Regions from separate parts of the Priestia sp. YIM B13551 genome, predicted to be linked through region 1. Evidence: riboswitches for the same ligand, from Rfam matches in the RefSeq annotation. Region 1 holds a riboswitch; the other holds the start of a gene.

Region 1 (7,364 bases):
AAAAAGAAAGGCCAAAAGCGCTCTCAATACCGCCACTGGGTTTTTAACCGTGAAGGAGAAGCTTGCCGAATTGACGGCACGCCTATCTTAAAAGTGCAAGCTGCTTCTAGAAGGCTTTATTACTGTCCTACTTGTCAAAAATAGCAGGATATATTTATTCTGCTATTTTTTTGATGTGTAAATGAATGACTGTTCATTTTTGTGATATAGTTAAAAAGTAAAGTCATAATCTTAAGGGGAGGGATAAGATGGAATGTAAAGCAGGAGATACATTTACGTGGCAAAGAACGTTTCAAGAGGAAGAAATCATGCAGTTTGCGGAGATGACTGGAGACCGGGGCAAACATCATATAGAACGTGACGAAAAAGGGCGGCTAATGGTGCATGGACTTATGACTGCTAGTATTGGGACAAAAATAGGAGGAGACTTAAACTACATTGCAAGAGAAATGGTGAGTGAATTTCTTCGTCCAGTTTTTGCGGGAGATACAGTTACCTGTGAATGCATATTAACTGAAGTAGAAAAAGCAGATGGTTTTCAAAAAGTGAAAATCAAATCAGTGTATCGAAATCAACAAGGTAAAGAAGTACTGATAGGAACAAGTAATGGAATTATTAGAGATTAAAATGAAAACGCTAACAAGAAATAAGTTATGAATGTTGTTAGAAAAGTCACGGGTTCGTGACTTTTTTATGTTGTTTTTTAAAACGAAATTTTAAAAAGAAAGAAAATTATCGAAATTATATTTTAAAGAGATTATAATAACCATAACTTTACTACAAGATTAAAAAGGAGCTAAAAAGATGAATGAACAGCTTACATTGTTAACCACAGAGTCTCAAAACGAGTAGGCAATGAAGGTAGATGCGGCTAGTAAAAAAGAAATTTTAAACGTAATAAATAAATGGTAATTCTCTTATTGGAAAAGAAGCGGACCATAGTATTGAGGTAGTAGTAGGTCCGGAAGTGCTAACAGGTTCCACAAGGTTAAAAGCAGCAAGCGCTCATAAAATGATTCTCAACATGATTTCTACAGCGGCTATGATTAAAGTAGGAAAAGCGTATGAAAACTTAATGATAGATGTTCATGTGAGTAATGAAAAGCTTAAAGAACGAGCGATAGGTATTATTTGTAAAATTACAGGTGTTTCTTATGAACAAGCAAATCAAACGCTTGAAGAAGCAAATAATGAGGTGAAAACAGCAGTGGTTATGATCAAAACAAATGAAAATTACGACACCGCGAAGATGTTACTGAATGATGCGGGCGGTTATGTGAGAAAAGCGATTGAACATTACGTATAAAGGAGAGAAACGATGTCAACAGGCGGATTAACAATGATTAAAAACACGGTGGCAAAGCTTCCTGATTCGGAGAGGAAAATTGCTGAATATATTTTAAATAATCCGCATACTGTGGTAAACAGTACGGCTGGGGAATTAGGTAGACTAGCGAATGCTAGCAGTGCTGCTGTTATTCGTTTGTGTAAATCTATCGGGGTTAGCGGGTTTCAAGAATTAAAGGTAAGAGTAGCCGGAGATTTAGCTAGAGATACGGAGCAAGGATACCGCGATATTGAAACAAATGAAACGATTCAATCTATTGTCAAAAAAACGGCAAGCAACAGCATTCAAAGTCTAAGTGATACGGCCGAGCTTGTGAATTATAAAGAAGCAGAGCGGGCTGTTTTGGCACTGATTGAAGCCAAAAATATTCATTTTTTTGGAATCGGTGCTTCACATATTATTGCTATAGATGCGCAGCAAAAATTTCTTCGAATTAATAAAAATGCTACGGCTTTTGCAGATAGCCATCTAGCAGCTACACTCATCGCAAATGCAAGTAAAGACGATGTAGTTGTGGGCATCTCTTTTTCAGGGGAGACTCCTGAAGTAAGCAACGTCTTATCTTTAGCTAAAAATCGCGGAGTAAAGACGATTAGCTTAACCAAATACGGACAGTCTACCGTTTCGTCTTTAGCTGATATTTGTTTGTATACGTCTTATTCTCAAGAAGCGCCGTTTCGAAGCGCAGCTACATCGTCTCGTTTAGCCCAGCTTTATGTGATTGATGTGTTGTTTTTAAGTATTGCAGCGCAGCAGTATGACCAGACGGTTGAGTATATTGATAAAACAAGGGATGCCATTCAGTTTTTGAAAACTAAGAAATAAAAAAGAAAGCGATTACAAAAAGGGGATTTTGTGGTCTGTTTCCTCAGTACCGTATCCATCTAAGAGGAAAATACAAAGGGGGATTAACATGTCTTTAGATAATCATCAATTAGCAAAGGTTATTTTGGAGATGCTTGGGGGAGCATCGAATATTGAAGCGTATACGCATTGTATGACTCGGCTGCGGGTGACTGTAAAAGATGATTCAATTGTAAAAAAGGCAGATATACGAAAGCTTGAAGGCGTGCTCGGATTAGTTGAAGAAGAAACGCTGCAAATCATTATTGGTCCTGGAAAAGTAAACAAAGTAACAGAGGAATTTGGAAAGTTAATTGATGAATCCGGCGGTATTAATTTAGAAAATCGTGCGGCTCAGCGGAAATCGGAGCTGAAAGAAAAAAATGCAACTCCGTTTAAGCTCTTGCTTCGCCGAATTGCGAGTATTTTTATTCCGTTAATACCTGCTCTTGTAGCATCCGGACTTATCACCGGAGTGACAAAAGCAGCTGTTCAAGCGAAGTGGCTTCCGGCAGATTCACAGATTGCTATTCTTTTAACCGTTATCGGGAGCGGTTTATTTGCCTATCTTGGTATTTTAGTAGGTATTAATGCCGCAAAAGAATTTGGTGGTTCGCCGGCTCTAGGAGGCTTAGCAGGCATTTTAGTCATTAATCCTGCCGTAGCTGATATTAAACTTTTTGGTGAAGCTCTTTTGCCGGGGCGTGGCGGCTTAATAGGCGTGTTGCTTGCAGCAATCTTTATGGCCGTGGTAGAAAAACGAGTACGTAAATTTGTCCCTCAGTCACTGGATATTATTATTACACCAACCGTTACGGTGTTAATTACAGGCATTATTACGTATGTAGTATTCATGCCAATCGGAGGCTTAATTTCAGATGGAATCACAAAAGGTCTTTTAGGAGTTCTAGAGGTTGGAGGAGTTGTAGCAGGCTTTGTTTTAGGAGCAACGTTTTTGCCGCTCGTTATTACAGGACTGCATCAAGGTCTTACTCCTGTTCATTTAGAGCTTATTAATTCAATTGGAGATGATCCGCTTCTTCCTATACTAGCAATGGGCGGAGCCGGTCAGGTAGGTGCAGCTTTTGCTATTTATATCAAAACAAAGAAAAAACGTTTAAAGCGAGCAATTGGAGGGGCACTTCCTTCAGGTCTGCTGGGAATCGGAGAGCCGCTTATTTTTGGAGTCACACTTCCTTTAGGGCGCCCATTTTTAACCGCTTGTCTTGGAGCCGGAATCGGAGGAGCGTTTCAGGCGCACTTCCATATTGCAACTGTAGCAGTGGGGGTATCCGGTTTGCCGCTTACGTTTTTAGTTCATGCGCATCAAATTCTTCTTTATTTACTTGGATTAGTTATTGCTTATGCAGCAGGGTTTATTTGTACCTATTTCTTTGGATTTAACGATGAAATGGCGAGGGAGTTTGAATGATCGGTATTTCGTTTTATTTAAATGATAGTGATGCCAAAAAAAGATTAATAGAAGCGAGTGAATGCGGAGTTACACGCGCATTCACTTCGCTTCACATTCCAGAAGAAAAAGGAGATTTGGCTGAACGGGCAAAAGAATTGCTTCATGTGGCTAGAGATTGTGGAATAAGCGTGTATGCAGACGTATCCAAGCATACGCCGGTTCATTTAGGTATTGAAAGCCTTATGACGCTATCTTCACTTGGCGTATCGGGTATTAGACTAGACGATGGCTTTAGTGTAAAAGAAACTCTTTCGCTTGCGAATGAATTTTATATTGCTGTTAATGCAAGTACGTTATCCAAAGAAGAAATAGAATCGCTGTTATCTGCAGGCCTTCATCATCATCAGCTGCTTGCATGGCATAATTTTTATCCGCGGCCTGAAACAGGACTTGAAGAAACGTTTTTTCAACAGCAGACAGATTTATTTAATGAACTTCGTATCCCAGTCTGCGCTTATATTCCTGGAGAAGGCGAAAAAAGAGGCCCTGTTTATCAAGGTCTTCCTACTAGAGAAAAAGACCGTAATAGATGTCCTTTTACCTCTGCAGTAGATTTATACGGATGCGGAGTAACGGAGGTTTATATTGGAGATCCATACGCCGGTTCAAGTTTATTAAAGCGTTTAGTTCGATATCAAGAAAACCGCATTATTCCGCTGCGCATTCGTTCACTTCATATAGAGGGAACGTACAGCGTGCGTCCGGATGTATCAAGAGACGTTCTGCGGTTGGTTGATACTCGATCTGTAAAACCAGTGCCGCCATTTCGTACAGTAGAACGCAGAATCGGAGCAATTACAATGGACAATGATGGCTACGGACGCTACAGAGGAGAGGTTCAAATAGCTAAAACGAATTTGCCTGCAAATGCTAATGTTAACGTGATTGGGTATGTGATAGAGGAAGATCATGAGCTACTTTCATTAGTGAGACCGGGGCGAAAACTTGAGCTTGTCACTGTCTAAATGGAAAAATCGTGTATTTTTAAAAAAGCCGATAGCTAACTAGTAAGCTTATAAAAGTAAAGAGCACACACTGCTTAAAAAAGGTGTGTGCTTTTTATTTTACTAAAAAGGAAACTATTTTCATTGCTGAATCATGAACCTTTCTATTGAATAAACCGCTTTACTATGATAAAACTATTAAAGGTAAACATATGATAATAGTTTAATTTCATAGAGATACAACACCACTAGGGGTGCTTTCGAAGCTGAGAGAGACGAGAAGTCTTAACCCTTATAACCTGAACTAGGTAATACTAGCGTAGGAAAGAGGTATTGTAATGGATGTTTTGTATGGGATTTCCTTACGAACTCGTTATAATAATTTTGTGTATATAAACAAAAACACTTCTTTCCTGCGAAAGAAGTGTTTTTTTATGCATAAAGGAAGGTGTCATACATGGAAGAAACAATTGATTTGCTTGTCAAACAGGTAGAGGAGCGCAAAGGGGAGCTAATCCAGTTATTAACAACGCTTGTTTCATATAAAACGCCGGCGCCTCCTGCACGAAATTCTCATGAAGCGCAGCTATACGTAGCGGATTTCCTTAAAAACTGCGGTTTTTCCATCGATATGTGGGACTTATATTCCAACGATCCCATCGTAGTAGGTACGTTAAAAGGGAAAAAATCAGCTGACTATCAAAGCTTGATTATTAACGGGCATATGGATGTTGCTGAGGTACAAGAAAATGAAAAGTGGGAGACAAATCCGTTTGAAGCTGTGGTAAAAGACAATATGATAATCGGACGCGGAGTTGCTGATATGAAAGGCGGCTTGGCAGGAGCATTATTTGCAGTGCAGCTTTTAACGGAAGCAGGAATTGAACTGCCGGGAGACTTGATTTTTGAATCCGTTGTAGGAGAAGAAGTGGGAGAAGCAGGTACGCTGCAATGCTGTCAGAAAGGATATACAGCTGACTTTGCGCTTGTAGCCGATACGAGTGATTTACATATTCAAGGTCAAGGCGGAGTAATCACAGGATGGATTACGATAAAAAGCAGCAAAACCTATCATGACGGTACACGCCGAAGTATGATTCATGCTGGAGGAGGGCTGTTAGCTGCGAGCGCTATCGAAAAGATGGCAAAAGTGATCGGAGGGCTGCAAGAATTGGAGCGCCACTGGGCTGTTACAAAGAGCTATCCAGGATTTTTGCCAGGAACAAACACGATTAACCCAGCAGTAATCGAAGGCGGAAGGCATGCTGCGTTTATTGCAGATGAATGCAGGCTGTGGATCACCGTTCACTATTATCCTAATGAATCATACGACCAAGTATCAAAAGAAGTGGAAGAATACATTTTAGCTATTGCAAAAGCAGATCCATGGTTAAAAGATAATCTGCCAACCTTTGAATGGGGAGGCACATCAATGATTGAAGACAGAGGAGAAATCTTTCCGTCATTAGAAATTGATGAAGGTCATGCAGGAGTGCAGCTGCTTGCACATACTCACGAACAAATTGAAGGGAAAAAGCCTCCAATTGATGTGTCAACTAGCGTAACAGATGGCGGTTGGCTAGCTGATGCGGGTATTCCAGCAGCTATTTACGGTCCTGGGAATTTAGCAAATGCACATGCTGTGAACGAACAATTAGATATCAATCAGCTTATTCAATATACAAAAGTGATGGTGCAGTTCATTTATACGTGGCTGCATACGCATAAGGAGTGATCATCATGAAATTTAGTGAACGATTATATGAAAAGCTGCAGCCGATTTGGCGCCAAAATCATAATCATCCCTTTGTAGAGGGGATGGGAGACGGAACGCTTGAAAAGGAGAAGTTTCGCTTTTATATGATTCAAGATTATCTTTACCTAATTGATTATGCTAAATTATTTGCGATTGGAGCCATGAAAGCTACCGATGTTCAAACGATGGGGAAATTTGCTGCACTTTTAGATTCTACATTAAACGAAGAAATGAGCCTGCACCGTGAGTATGCCAAGAAATTTGAAATCAGCGAAAAAGAATTAGAAAAAGCGCAGCCATCTCCTACAACGCTTGCATACACACACTATATGCTGCACGTTGGTCAAAGCGGAACATTGGCTGAATTAGTGGCGGCTCTTTTGCCTTGTATGTGGAGCTACTGGGAAATAGGAAAAGAACTCAGTGAAAAGCCTGGAGCTAACAATGAGTTTTATCGTGAGTGGATTGAAATGTACAGCTCAGAAGAATTTGGAGAACTAGCGACGTGGTGTATCAACTTATTTGACTCACTTACTGAAGACAAATCAGAAGCGGAGTTAGAAAAGCTCGAAGAAATTTTCTTAAACACAACGCGTTTTGAGTATATGTTCTGGGATATGGCTTATAACGAAGCGATGTGGCCAATTTATGAATAAGTCTGTGTTATCTTTTCAAAACGTAAGTTTTACGTACAAAAACGGTGATCAAGCGATTTTAAAATCATTAAATTTAGACGTGAAAGAAGGCGAGTTTGTAAGTATCGTTGGAGCAAGCGGATCTGGAAAAAGTACGTTGTTTCGTCTCATTACAGGTCTTGAACAGCAGAGTGAAGGCGATATCATGATTAACGGACAGTCTTACGAAAAACGTCTTGGAAAAGTAGGCTACATGCCGCAGCAAGATTTGCTTCTTCCGTGGCGCACGATTCTAGACAATGCAGCACTGCCTCTTGAGCTTCACAATGTGTCAAAGGCAAGTGCTCATAGGCAAGTATCTCAG
Region 2 (7,364 bases), on a different contig from region 1:
GTTATCAAACGAACTTTCGTTCACTTCAAAAACAAACGTCTTTGATGGTGTAATGCCCGCTTCTTTTAATGCTTTCTCGTAGCCTATATACCTCTTTTTATCCACTGGACTATTGACGAGGTGATGAGCAACAAAGGCAATTTCTTTGTGACCCAAATTCACTAAATGTGTTGTAGCTAGATATCCTCCATACTCATCGTCTACAGAAATATGATGATAATCGCGTTCGTACCTTTCGTATGTATCTACTAGCACAATCGGATTCGATAACGCTTTCATTTTCTCATACAATCGATGCGGGAAGGCTCCTAAAAACAGAAGACCATCAATATTTCTCGTTCGAATCCATTTTAGGCAATCAGCTGGGCTACTCGCTCCAGATATGACTAGATCATAACCATGCTTACGGATTACATATTCAATTCCACTAATCATTTCACTGTAATAATGGTTATCTTTAAATATAGTAGAAAGTGAATCATCTGTAAGCGGGAACATAACGCCAATCATATTTGACTTTTGTTTCGAAAGACTAACGGCGGTTAAATTTGGTTCGTAGTTTAATTCTTTTACCGCTGTTAAAATTCGCTCTTTTGTTTCATCGGATACTTTGTTAATTCCGTTTAAGACGTAAGATACTGAAGCTGCAGACACACCTGCATGCTTTGCTACATCACGAATCGTTATCTTTTCTCCCATAAAATCTCTCCAGTTAAACGGTTAACTATTTACTCGTTCATTATAATTCACTCCTTTATTATCAGTCAACGTATTTTTCAAATTATCTGTTAACTATTATAATATCTTCCTAGATTGGTATGTTTTAAGCAGTGACAAGATGTATTGACACCTGTTAATCTTTGAAACGTACATATAAAGTTCGGTGCACAGCACGCACCGATCCGTGATAAAAGGGGCGTTCAAAAGGATTTCAGGAGGTACTTACTTTATGTTTAAGAAACTAGCAATTATTGGAGCACTAGCAGTTCCTATGTTCGGCATGAGTCACGGGGCAAATGCCGCTGAAACAACCCATCGCGTAAAAGCCGGAGAGACTCTTTACAAGATTGGCGCTGAATACGGCGTTACGGTTAAACAGTTAAAAGAAGCGAATCACAAATCTACCGACTCTATTAATGCAAATGAAACATTAACAATCCCTAACTCTATTAGCGAAAGTGATAAAGAATTGTTAGCTCGCCTTGTACAAGCTGAAGCAAAAGGCGAACCTTACGCTGGCAAAGTGGCTGTAGCAACAGTCGTTTTAAACCGCGTGGATAGCGATTCTTTCCCAAACTCTATTCATGATGTCATTTATCAAGGTACACAGTTTACACCTGTACAAAACGGTGAAATTAATAAAGCAGCGGATGCTGACGCAAAAAAAGCTGTAAATGAAGCACTAGCTTTTAGAGGTCAAGGAAAAGGTTCGTTATTCTTCTTTAATCCAGATAAAACAAGCGACCAATGGCTTCGTCAAAAACAGGTTACGATTACGATCGGAAATCACGTTTTTGCAAAATAAACAAAAGATTGAGACATAAAAAATTGCTCCAATCTAAAGGCGAACAAATGGCGTAAAGGAGCTCGTATGGATTGCTTGTGACACCGCTGTTGATTTCCGTGCAAGTCTTCGCTTTCCGCGGGCGGCCGGTGAGCCTCCTCGTTGCTTACGCTCCTGCGGGGTCTCACCTGTTCCGCTTTTCCCGCAGGAGTCTTGGTCTTGCGCTCCAATCAACAGCTAGAAGCAATTAAATCGATTAAACTTACCTTCACTATCACAATAAAAAGCTCCGAACGATTCATCGTTCGGAGCTTTCTTCAACTAACATATTTTTTGTCTCAGCCTATTTAATATGCAACAAGTAAGCTTAATAGAACAGCTATAATTATAATAGGCAATACGTATTTAACTAGAAAGAACCATGCATTGAATAATTTAGCGCCTTTTGTACTTCCTGAAATAAACTCTTCATACACGGCTTCTTTTTTCATTTTAAATGTCACAAAAATCGCAATGGCTAAACTTCCAAGAGGCAGCATTAAGTTGCTCACAAAAAAGTCAGCTACGTCAAATATACTTCTGCCAAAAAGTGAGACATGTTTTAGTACACCAAACGAAAGCGCTGATGGGATACCTACCACAAACACAAGAATCCCTGATAAAGAAGCGTAGCGAGTTCGTTTTGTCTGATCGTCTTTGGTTAAAGCAGCTACGATAATTTCCAGCAGTGAGAAAGCAGAGGTAAGCGTAGCGAATAGAAATAAAATTAAAAACAGTGCTAAAAAGACGGTACCAAACGGCATTTTCTCAAATACTGTTGGCAAGACCACAAACAAAAGTCCAGGTCCTTCAGTTGGCTTTAATCCAAATGAAAAAACGGCTGGAAAAATAGCCAAGCCCGCCAGCAGCGAAACAAACAAGTTCAAAATAGCAATAGTGCCAGCTGAACGCGTCAAGCTTACTTTTTTCCCTAAATAAGAGCTATATGTCACCATGCAGGATAATCCCACGCAAAGCGAGAAAAACGACTGACCGAGCGCATAGAGAACAGATGACCCTGTAATGGCTGAAAAATCTGGTTTCAAAAAGAACTTTACTCCGTCCATTGCTCCGTCTAATGTTAAAGAACGCACTACGATAATGATAAAACAAATAAATAACAGCGGCATCATGTATTTATTAGCACGCTCTATTCCTTTTTGTACGCCTTTTGAAATAACAAACACTGTAATTAATAAAAACAGCGCCTGTGCACCTAATACTACATAAGGCTGGCTAATGACGGCATTGAACAACGGGCCGTACTCTTTTCCGCTTAGCATACCGGTTACGCTCATAATCGTATATAAAATCACCCAGCCGCCAACGACGCTGTAAAAGGAAAGCAAAACGACACAGCTTAGTACTCCCAGCCTGCCAATCCATACCCAAGCGGATTTTGGAGCAATTGCCTTATAAGCACTAATCGCTTCTTTTCCCGTATGTCTTCCAATGATAAATTCTGCCAACAGAAGCGGCAATCCAATAAAAATCGTAAATAAAATAAACAACGCAAAAAACGCTCCACCGCCACTGGTTCCCGTTACGTATGGAAACTTCCATATCGCTCCTAGACCAATTGCTGCCCCAGCAGATGCTAAAATAAAACCGAGGCGTGAAGACCACTGATTTCCTTTACTCATATAATGTTACTCTCTCCTCTTCTAAACTCAAAACTCACCTGATTAGTACTGTACCATAAATGCAGAAGAAAATCATTCCCGTTTTACTTTTTTCTATAAAACGATATCTATATAGAATAGAAAAATGAAGAAGCAGCTGCTTCTTCATTTTAAGGTTGGTGTTTCTATTCAAAATTTATTCTCTGTACGATGATTCATCTCCCCGGTAGGCTTCTTGATTTGAAATTTCTTCAATATGCATATGCCCTTCTCTCTCTAAACGAAGGACCGTACGCTCTGCATCTTCATAACTCTCGCACGTCACTTGTTTATATTCCATATCATCTTTATCTGTGTAAGCGACTAAATATGTTTCCATTTTAACTCCTCCTAATACAACCTGTATGTAACGTATGTTGCCTTTTTCGTTTATTTCTAAACATATAGGCTCCAAACATAAAGCCTAGCATACTATAATAGCGGAACTTCAATTTAAAAAAGTTGAATTTTTCATTATGCACCGATGCAACATGGAGGTTACACTTATGACATTTATTTTATCATTCGTACCAATTGTTGTTCCTTTTGGTATTTTAATTAGCTTAATTGCTTTTACAGCTGCTTTTTTACAATCAAAAGAGCATCATAAAAAGCTCTAGCTTACAAAAGCTAGAGCTTCTTTTTAAAAACGTCTATAGCGTTTAATCAATCCCACAATAATGGCAATTGCTAATAAAACAACTGAAATGATGACAGTAATGACAATTGGCTGATTTCCACTTTGCTTCACTGCAATGGCAATATAAGCCCAAATAAAAACAAGCGGATAAACAGCGTCTCGGTTTTTTAATGTAAACATAATGCCCAGCGCAGCTCCTACCAGCAGCATAATAATCGTCCATGCTAACTCGCTCAGGCCAAGCAAATGCTGTATTCCATTTGCTTGAAATACGACAAACACATTGACAATAGTCGCAACAGAAATCCATCCAAGATAAAGCGAAATCGGCAGACGCATAAACCATGTCGTCATCCGAGAATGCTGAATAATGGAATATACAATCATTAATGTGCCTAGAATAAAGAGCATAACTAAAAGAGATAACTTATAGTAATCGTTTTGGAAAATAAAGATCCACGCACTATTTAACAAACAGTTTAGAAAAAACCAAATGCCGATACGTGCATATATTTCCTTTTGATCTTCTCTTGCAAAAAATTGGCGTATAACCCAAATGGTTAATAATAAATAAATAACGCCCCAGATAGCAAAGGCATAACCCGCTGGTGTAAACAACGTAGGAACTTGCGCAGAAGCTTCTCCCGTTGTTTTGCCTCCTATTGGAATGGCATTTGCTAAATAATTCACAAGCAGTGTAATAGCCAAGCCTACTGTATTTAATACAGCATACAAACGAAATTTCGCCATTTTGTTCTCTCCTTTCTTCTATTTATATGGGAGTGTTTCGGAGACGAAAACGGCTCTTCCCTTCATTAATACCTCTTCTTCCCTAAAAATATGCATTTTTAAACAAAAATGATTAAAAATAGCTTTAAGAAATTTCCTCTTTAAGAAAGAAAAGCGGTTAGCACACAATTTCCCATAACGCTTTCTATTTTTCAGAATATATGGTAAGTTAAACATAGATTAATAGGAAGTCCACTAGGGGTGCCCACCGGCTGAGACAAGTTTTCTTGATCCCTTTGAACCTGATCTGGCTCATACCAGCGTAGGAAAGTGGCAATGTTCAGTTTTTTACTGTCCTTTGCCACTCCGTTTATAAACGGAGTGTTTTTTATTTCCTTTATGTGCTTGTTTGTGACTTCCTCATATTAAAGGAGGATTTTGATGTCATTTTCATCTCAATTAAGACAAGAAGCAAACTATATTTACGAAGCCATTTTTAACCATCCTTTTATTAAAGGAATTGCTGAAGGAAACGTGCCAAAAGAAGCGCTTATTCACTACGTTTCTCAAGATTACGAATACTTAACAGCATTTGTTCGCATTTACGGCGCTGCTTTAACGAAATGCCGCACGCGTACCGAAATGGAAGCCTTTAATGCCGGCATTTCTACGGTATTACATAGTGAAGTACACCCTCACAATAATTTTTGTGAAGTAGCAGGCGTACGTTATGAAGACCTTCACACTGAGACGCTTTCACCGACGGCCAGCCACTACATTAACCATATGACAAGCGTTGCGCATACAGGCAGCTTAGCAGAAATCATTGCAGTGCTTCTTCCATGTCCATGGACGTACGTTGAAATTGGGCAGCGCATTACAGAACAAGTAAATCCATCTCCTTCTCATCCTTTTTATGAATGGATTCAGTTTTATAATAATGAAGAAATGAATGGCACAACACAATGGTTTTGTAACAAGCTCGATGAACTCGCCGAACAAGCGACTGAAGAAGAACGTAACCGTATGAAAGATCACTTCATCAAAAGCTGTGAACTCGAGTATTTATTTTGGGAAATGGCATATATCCAAGAAAAATGGCCGCTTTCTCAGCTTTCACTTTCAAAATAACGAAAAAGCCTCCTATCAGGAGGCTCTTTTATTTCAGTAATTTTTTGATCATTTTCAAGCTTTGTTTTTCCGAAGGATAGCGGAATGACAAATCAAACTTGGTTGTTTGAGACAGCATGCTTTTAAAATGAGTAAATGTCTGAAAGCTGTCTTTTCCATGATATTGACCCGTGCCGCTTTCTCCCACTCCGCCAAACGGTAAATATGGCGTAGCGATATGCATAAGCGTATCGTTTATACAGCCTCCTCCAAATGAAAGACGCTCCGTTATGGCGTTTTGCACATCTTCACTTTCTGTAAATAAGTAAAGAGCTAACGGCTTAGCTTTTTCTTGAACTTTATGAATGACTTCGTCTAGTGTTTCATATTCAATCATAGGAAGAATAGGCCCAAAGATTTCTTCTTGCATGACATCTGAGGTCCAGCTTACTTCACTTAACACCGTAGGTTCTATTGTTAGCGTGTTTTTATTGTACCCGCCTCCAACTATAGCATTTCCGTCTTTTAAAAACTCAACTAGCCGAGTAAAATGGCGCTCACTGACAATACGGCCATAGCGGTCGCTTTCAAGCGGATTACTACCGTAAAATTGAGAAATCGCTTCGCGAAGTTTCTCTACAAGCTGCGCTTTTACCTTTTTATGCACGAGCAAATAATCAGGAGCAACGCACGTTTGGCCTGCATTCATCCCTTTACCAAACATAATTCGCTTCGCTGCAAGATCTAGGTTTGCGTCTTCATGTACAATGCACGGACTTTTTCCGCCTAGCTCAAGCGTGACGGGAATAAGCTGCTTCCCTGCTTCTTGCATAATAATTTTCCCTACATTTACACTTCCCGTAAAGAAAATATAATCAACGGGCTGTTTTAAAAGCAGACTTGTAGTGTCTACAGCCCCTTCAACCACCGTCACAAATGCTGGGTCAAAAGCTTCAGCTAGTAATTCTTGTATAACGCGAGATACGCTAGGCGTTAATTCAGAAGGTTTTATAATCGCCGTGTTTCCAGCGGCAATCGCTCCTACTAAAGGAGACAGTGCTAATTGAAACGGATAGTTCCACGGAGCAATAATTAACGCGACTCCATACGGTTCAGGAACAATTTTCCCTTTAGAGCCCACATGTGTTAAAGCGGTTTTTACTTTTTTAGGCTTCATCCATTTTGCTAAATGTTTAAGCGTAAATCGAATTTCCTCTAGTAAAATCCCAATTTCCGACGTGTAGGCCTCTACTTCAGATTTATTTAAATCTTGTTTTAAAGCATCCATAATTCTCTGCTCGTTTTGTTTGACTGCGTCTCTTAGCTTATTCAGCGCTTGAATACGGCTGTTGATACTCTTTGTCTTTTGCGCATAGAAATACTGCTTTTGTGTAGAGACAATATGTTCAATGACCGTTTCATCTGTGATATAAAATCGCTCGTGGTTCATCTCTTTCATCTCCCTATAAACATTCGGCTTCAACTGTAGCAAGCAAGCTTTTTAATAGCTCAACTGCCTCACTTAAAGCTAGTGAATAATATCTCTGCGTCCCTTTTTGCTCAATTTGCACAAGCTTTTGATCGCGTAAAATTTTTAAATGATGAGAAATTGCCGGTCGTGATAGAGTAGACTCGTTTGCAATTTCATTAACGGTTAAAGGCTCTTTTTCGGCGAGCAGCA

What was found. A riboswitch is a leader RNA that binds a small molecule or an ion and turns the genes downstream of it on or off. The one in region 1 is predicted to bind thiamine pyrophosphate.
Region 2: it holds a riboswitch for thiamine pyrophosphate, as region 1 does, so the genes downstream of both, tenA (thiaminase II) here and ACFX4N_RS18495 (acetylornithine deacetylase) in region 1, are expected to answer to the same signal.

What each region holds. Positions count from the first base shown of each region.
Region 1 is NZ_JBHZOX010000003.1:285,444-292,807, forward strand. It holds gene nei (endonuclease VIII) at 1-144, shown strand, start outside; gene ACFX4N_RS18470 (FAS1-like dehydratase domain-containing protein) at 249-626, shown strand; partial or broken gene ACFX4N_RS18475 (N-acetylmuramic acid 6-phosphate etherase) at 905-1,306, shown strand; gene ACFX4N_RS18480 (MurR/RpiR family transcriptional regulator) at 1,319-2,173, shown strand; gene ACFX4N_RS18485 (PTS transporter subunit EIIC) at 2,262-3,623, shown strand; gene ACFX4N_RS18490 (MupG family TIM beta-alpha barrel fold protein) at 3,620-4,630, shown strand; TPP riboswitch at 4,850-4,952, shown strand; gene ACFX4N_RS18495 (acetylornithine deacetylase) at 5,067-6,344, shown strand; gene tenA (thiaminase II) at 6,350-7,021, shown strand; gene ACFX4N_RS18505 (ABC transporter ATP-binding protein) at 7,014-7,364, shown strand, end outside.
Region 2 is NZ_JBHZOX010000001.1:737,683-745,046, forward strand. It holds gene ACFX4N_RS03815 (LacI family DNA-binding transcriptional regulator) at 1-699, opposite strand, end outside; gene ACFX4N_RS03820 (cell wall hydrolase) at 950-1,525, shown strand; gene ACFX4N_RS03825 (hypothetical protein) at 1,559-1,738, opposite strand; gene ACFX4N_RS03830 (sodium-dependent transporter) at 1,852-3,186, opposite strand; gene ACFX4N_RS03835 (hypothetical protein) at 3,362-3,544, opposite strand; gene ACFX4N_RS03840 (TspO/MBR family protein) at 3,848-4,594, opposite strand; TPP riboswitch at 4,821-4,919, shown strand; gene tenA (thiaminase II) at 5,015-5,704, shown strand; gene ACFX4N_RS03850 (aldehyde dehydrogenase) at 5,733-7,133, opposite strand; gene ACFX4N_RS03855 (ArsR/SmtB family transcription factor) at 7,147-7,364, opposite strand, start outside.